One region of the Caproicibacterium sp. NSD3 genome, then DNA from elsewhere that is predicted to be linked to it. Evidence: a T-box and tRNA genes for the amino acid it is inferred to sense, from the RefSeq annotation. Region 1 holds a T-box; the other regions hold tRNA genes.
The links. The T-box of region 1 lies ahead of alaS (alanine--tRNA ligase). A T-box ahead of a tRNA ligase gene usually reads a tRNA of that ligase, here a tRNA-Ala.
Positions count from the first base shown of each region.

Region 2: it has a tRNA-Ala gene. The T-box ahead of alaS (alanine--tRNA ligase) is inferred to sense a tRNA for this amino acid. The anticodon was not compared.
Region 3: it has a tRNA-Ala gene. The T-box ahead of alaS (alanine--tRNA ligase) is inferred to sense a tRNA for this amino acid. The anticodon was not compared.

Region 1 is NZ_CM132119.1:1,113,326-1,115,528, forward strand. Features, by position in the region: gene ACVS9P_RS05520 (peptidoglycan D,D-transpeptidase FtsI family protein) at 1-793, shown strand, start outside; T-box leader at 830-1,046, shown strand; gene alaS (alanine--tRNA ligase) at 1,104-2,203, shown strand, end outside.
Region 2 is NZ_CM132119.1:1,277,191-1,279,393, reverse strand. Features, by position in the region: gene ACVS9P_RS06375 (transketolase family protein) at 1-813, shown strand, start outside; gene ACVS9P_RS06370 (hypothetical protein) at 882-1,118, opposite strand; tRNA gene ACVS9P_RS06365 (tRNA-Ala) at 1,304-1,379, shown strand; gene ACVS9P_RS06360 (HlyC/CorC family transporter) at 1,532-2,203, shown strand, end outside.
Region 3 is NZ_CM132119.1:1,285,608-1,287,810, forward strand. Features, by position in the region: gene nth (endonuclease III) at 1-571, shown strand, start outside; gene ACVS9P_RS06410 (cysteine hydrolase family protein) at 568-1,095, shown strand; tRNA gene ACVS9P_RS06415 (tRNA-Ala) at 1,154-1,229, shown strand; gene vanR (VanR-ABDEGLN family response regulator transcription factor) at 1,680-2,203, shown strand, end outside.

The sequences.
Region 1 (2,203 bases):
TGTGTTTAAATTAGTTTCGGCAGCGACTGCTTTAGAAAACGGCGCGGATCCAAATGAAGAATATAATTGCACCGGAAAAATTGAAGTCGATGGGCAATCGTTTGCTTGCTATAATGGAGAAGCACATGGAAAAGTGAACCTTCAAAAAGCAATCTCGGAGTCCTGCAATGGATACTTTGTGCAACTCATGCAGAAAGTTCCGCAGGAAAAATTCTTATCAATGGCACGTTCTTTAGGATTTGGAGATTCTTACGAATTATTGCCGGGTATTCATAGTTCTTCAGGAACGCTTCCTTCGCTTAATACGTTAAAAATTCCTAGAGCGCTCGCAAATTTTTCTTTTGGACAAGGAGAACTGACCGCTTCTCCCATTCAGATTGCGGCGATGACGGAGGCGATTGCTTCTGGCGGACTTTATAGAAAACCAGTGGCTTTTTTAGGGACAGTGGATCAAGGCGGGAACTTGGCTATAAATTCGATGCAGCAGCCAAATAGAGTCATGTCTCAAGAAACATCTCTGATTCTAAAAAATGCGATGAAGCTTTCTGCATCGGAAGGCACTAGTAAGCTAGGAAAACCCGACTTTGTAGAGGCGGCGGCAAAAACAGCCACTGCGCAGACAGGACAGTATGACGGAGATAAAGAAAAGGTTATTAGCTGGTATACCGGATTCTTTCCGGCAGAGTCCCCAAAATATGTGGTTACTATTCTGGCAGAAGACGGCGATGGAGGCGGTACAACCTGCGGCCCTGTTTTTAAAGAAATTGCAGACGAATTATACCCGAAGAATTGACTTTTATCGCGGGAATGCTTATAATTTAAAAAGATGTGAAAAGCGATGAAGGGAAATAATTCTTTTTAAGGCATTGCAGAGATTCTGCCGTATGGTGCGAGGCGGAAATGTTACAGAAAGAATGAGCCGTCCCAGAGCTCCTTGCGGAGAGCAAAGGCGTTTTATCTGCGTTAAAGGTAAAAAGAGGTGACTGTCTAGATTCTTAAAAGACAGTTGCAATTTGGGTGGTACCACGGACTCTTCCGTCCCATTGTGGGCGGAGGAGTCTATCTTTTTTTAAGATGATCATAAAAGGATGGAGAAAAAGTATATGGAGTGGACTGGATTAAATGAAATCCGCGAAAAGTATCTGGAATTCTTTGAAAGCAAGGGGCATTTGCGGTTGCCTAGCTTTTCTTTGATCCCTAAAGATGATAATTCGCTTTTGCTGATTAATTCCGGTATGGCACCGATGAAAAAATATTTTACAGGGGAGGTAACTCCACCGCGCAAGCGCGTTACAACCTGTCAGAAATGTATTCGTACCGGTGATATTGAGAATGTCGGAATTACCGATCGTCATGGTACCTTTTTTGAGATGCTGGGCAATTTTTCTTTTGGCGATTATTTTAAACACGAGGCCATCCCGTGGGCATGGGAATTTTGCACGAAAGTTATGAAAATGCCGGTGGATAAGCTGTGGGTTACAATCTACTTGGATGACGACGAAGCTTTTGAGATTTGGACAAAAGAAGTCGGCGTTAACCCGGATCATATCGTTCGTCTCGGCAAAGAAGATAATTTTTGGGAACACGGCTCCGGCCCTTGCGGTCCCTGCAGCGAAATTTATTTTGACCGCGGAGAAGAACACGGCTGCGGAAAACCTACTTGTGGCCCTGGCTGCGAGTGTGATCGCTATGTTGAATTTTGGAATGTCGTATTTTCACAGTTTGATTCCGACGGAAAAGGAAACTATCCGCCGATGGAACACCCGAATATTGATACTGGCATGGGGCTGGAACGTCTCGCTTGCATTATGCAGGGAGTCGATAATCTGTTTTTGGTGGATACCATTCAAAGTATTTTGCAGCATGTATGCCGTATTGCCAAAGTTGAATACGGAAAAGACAAGAAAAAAGATGTTTCAATCCGTGTGATCACAGACCATATTCGTTCCACTGTTTTCATGATTGCAGATGGTGTGATGCCTAGTAATGAGGGACGCGGTTATGTCTTGCGCCGTTTACTGCGCCGTGCAGCCCGTCACGGAAAGCTTTTAGGAATTAACCGTCCATTTCTCTCTGAGGTTGCGGAAACTGTAATTGAGCAAAGCAAAAAAGCGTATCCGGAACTCGCTGAAAAGCGTGCGATGATTCTGAAACTTGTCTCGGTGGAAGAGGATAGCTTTAGCCGGACGATTGATCAGGGGAT
Region 2 (2,203 bases), 160 kb from region 1:
AAAGCTTATGCTGATCGTTTTATTGATGTAGGAATTGCTGAATGCAATATGATTGGAATTGCTGCAGGTCTTGCGACGACCGGGAAAATCCCATTTGCTGCAAGTTTTGCAATGTTTTCCGCAGGACGTGCGTTTGAGCAGGTTCGCAATTCTGTTGGGTATCCGCATTTGAATGTAAAAGTGGTTGGCTCTCATGCCGGTATTTCCGTCGGTGAAGACGGCGCAACGCATCAGTGCTGTGAGGATATTGCTTTAATGCGTACCATTCCGGGAATGGTAATTTTAAATCCTTCTGACCATTATGAAATGAAAGCTGCAGTCAAAGCAGCCGCTGAGTATGTAGGTCCCTGCTATATTCGTCTGGGACGTTTGGCAGTGGAATCGTTCCATAATAATGATGATTACCATTTCGAAATAGGAAAGGGCATCACGGAACGAGAGGGCAACGATATTACGATTATTGCAACCGGACTGATGGTCTCGGAGGCAATCAAAGCGGCTGATCAGTTGAAAAAAGAAGGAATCAGCGCTCGTGTGCTGAATATCCATACAATTAAACCACTGGATAAGGAACTTATCTGGAAAGCTGCCAAAGAAACCGGAAAGCTGATCACGATAGAAGAGCATAATGTGATTGGCGGATTGGGTGAAGCAGTCTGCGGGGCGGTCTGTGAAAAGTGTCCTGTCCCAGTAATTCGCATGGGTGTGCAGGATACGTTTGGACATTCCGGCCCAGCGCTTGATCTTTTAGAGGAATTTGGTTTGTGTGCTTCCAACATCGTAAAGGTGACAAAAGAAGCATTAAAGAAATAAAGCAAAATGCTATTTTAGAGTAAAAAGCCAGGAGCACCGATATTAAAAAATCGGTGCTCCTGGCTTTTTTATCTAGATGAATTAGATTTGGCAAGGCGCTCTCTTGCACCTTGAGGTTTTGGAATAGAGAAAAGATCCGTATAGGATTCGGCTTCCGAAGCAAATTGTGGAGGAGTTGGGATTAATCCGGTGCATTCAGTGGAGGCAATGACGTCAGTTGAGGTAGGAATGTCATCGGCATTATCCCACGTGTCCGACGGAAATTTTAAATTTTGTTGTTCTTCTTCTTTGAAATCCCTTTTCATGAGATCATCCCTTTCCGTTTCTATTTTTTACAGAAAACAAAAAGATATGAAAGAGAAAATTTGGCGATATTTTTTCCTTTTGACAAACTATTTTTTTGAAAATCGGACTTGCAATTTAAAAAAATATATGCTATTATTTTAAAGCTGTCGCGACCTCTCACGTTAATTTGCGTCAGTTGAAACCCGGGGCATTAGCTCAGCTGGGAGAGCGCCACACTGGCAGTGTGGAGGTCAGCGGTTCGAGCCCGCTATGCTCCACCAATTCATTCGGAACGGCTTTTAGCTGTTCCGCTTTTTTTATCTGTAAATGATTTTCATACTTTCTCAGTTGCATTTGAAAAAAGATTCTGATAGAGTATAAAAGTAGGCTGTTATTCATAAAATTCAAATGCCTGTCAATTAGGAGTAAAAGCATGGACAATGCAAGTATAGAAGAATTAGTCGGAATTATTATTTGTATTATATTTTCTGCGTTCTTTTCCAGCACAGAAACGGCTTATAGTATGGTAAACCGTACAAAGCTAAAGACAATAGCCGCAGACGGCAATCGCAGAGCAAAGTTGGCTTATTCGATTGTAGAAGATTATGATCGGCTTCTTTCTACTATTTTAGCCGGAAATAATATTGCCAATATTCTTTCCGCTTCTCTTGCTGCAATTTTGTTTACTCGCTTTTTCCTGGATAATGGAGTAACAATTTCAACGGTTGTCATGACGGTTGTGGTGCTGGTTTTTGGTGAGATATCGCCGAAAAGTCTTGCAAAAGAAAATCCTATGCAGATTGTTTTGCAGTCGGCACCTTTTTTAAAGTTTCTGATGGTCCTTTTTACCCCGCTTAACTTCCTGTTTATGCAGTGGAAGCGCATTTTAAGTCATCTTTTTAAGCATAAGGAGTCTGATGTGATGACGCAGGAAGAATTGATGACGATTGTTGATGAAGCGCAGAATGATGGTGGAATCGATGAACATAATGGAGAATTAATTCGTTCCGCGATTGAATTTAATGATTTGGATGCAGGCGATATTTTGACGCCGCGCGTTGATGTGGTCGCGATAGAAAAAGAAACTCCCCTTGATGAAATTACC
Region 3 (2,203 bases), 170 kb from region 1:
GGAACCGCTGCAGCTTTTAATTGCTACCCGCCTCTCCGCGCAATGTACAGATGCGCGGGTGAACATGGTTACTCCTGCTCTTTTTAAACGATTCCCGACTCTTGATGCGTTTTGCGAAGGCTCCGAAGAAGAAATTGCAGACTATATTCACTCCTGCGGATTATATAAAACAAAAGCGCGAGATATTTTTGCGATGTGCCAAAAATTAAAATCCGATTTTAACGGAATAGTCCCCGATACAATTGAAGTTTTGACAACGCTGCCTGGTGTAGGCAGAAAGACCGCCAACCTAGTCGTCGGAGATATTTATCATAAACCGGCCGTCGTAGCGGATACGCATTGTATTCGAATCTGCGGGAAACTAGGACTCACAGACGGGACAAAAGATCCAAGGAAGGTTGAAAATCAACTTCGGGCAATTCTCCCTCCGGATGAAAGCAATTCTTTTTGCCATAGACTTGTTCTGCATGGACGAGCTGTCTGCAACGCACGGAAACCGCTCTGTGAAAAATGCTGCATGAAAGAATTCTGCAAAACAAATCTTCAAAACCAAAAAGGAGATAAAAGATGAAACGGCTTTTGATGGTAATTGACTACCAGGTGGACTTTGTATCCGGAAGTCTCGGTTTTCCGAAAGCATCTCTTCTGGAAGGCCCCATCTGCCAAAAAATACAGGAAGCAAAAGCGCATGGCGATACCATTATCTATACGATGGACACGCACGAAAATAATTATCTTTCCACTTTAGAAGGAAAGAATTTACCGATCCCACACTGTATCCGAGACACTGCAGGGTGGAATCTTTATGGTAAAGTAAACGATCTTTTAAAAGACGCACACTGCTTCCAAAAAAGCAGCTTTGGCTGTGCGGAACTGATCCCATATCTTCAGAAAGAAAATTTTGGAGAAGTCGAACTTTGTGGGCTCGTAAGCAATATTTGTGTTCTTTCAAATGCCGTCCTTGCAAAAGCTGCCCTTCCTCAGGCACAAATTATTGTCGACGCCAAATGTACTGATTGCTCAGATATAGCACAAAATAAGGAAGCACTCAACGTCCTGGAAGGATTACAGGTGAAAGTTCTGAATCGAAAATAATCATGGAAAAATCTTGACAAGGCACATGAATTATGGGATAATAATTCACGTTGCATTTGGGCCTGTAGCTCAGCTGGGAGAGCGTTCGGTTCGCATCCGAGAGGTCGACGGTTCGATCCCGTTCAGGTCCACCAAAAAAGTAGCTGGTCATTTAGAATGGCCAGCTACTTTTTATTTAAAATGCTTTCGGGCCAAATATTTATTCCCTACAATAATAAGTTTGAGCAAAAAATAATCGGGATGCGGTATGATAAACAAGAAGCAGGTGCCTTTTTAAGCGCTTGCTTCTTGTTTATTTAATCATCCTCTAATTAGAAAATTCTTAAATGTCTTTAAAGGTCCACGCTAGACTTTTAAAATCTTACAAAATTAAAAATCCGACTTTCTTCCCCTTTTAAAAATTTCCCATAATACGATCCTTTTCTCTCTTCTTGATTAATTCAACATAACGAAATATAATAATCAATATAATTGGATAATTGGCGCAGTGAAAATGGACAGTATTTGGCTTATTTTCAAGGATGCTTAAAAACCGGCAGATAGGCAAAAAGGCTACCGGTTAGGTGAAGATGTTGGAGGAAATAATGATACAGAATGATAAAATATTGATTGTTGACGATGAGCACGAAATTGCCGATCTCGTAGAAGTTTATCTAAAGAGCGAAGATTATTCGGTGTTTAAGTTCTATAATGCCACAGATGCGCTTGCCTGCGTAGAGCGTGAAGATTTGAGTCTTGCTATTCTTGATGTCATGCTGCCGGACATGAGCGGCTTTGCGCTCTGCCAGAAGATCCGGGAAAAGCACCTATTCCCCATCATCATGCTGACCGCTAAAGTAGAGGATATGGACAAGATCACAGGACTGACCCTGGGGGCGGACGACTACATCACAAAGCCGTTTAACCCACTGGAGCTGGTTGCCCGTGTTAAAACGCAGCTCCGACGATATACGCGGTACAATACCGCAAATGCGCTTCCATTGGAAAACCATGAATATGATTTTGCCGGTCTTTATGTTTGCCAGGACAGCCACAAATGCACGCTCTATGGAAAAGAACTGTCACTGACGCCTATCGAATTCCATATTCTTTGGTATCTCTGTGAACA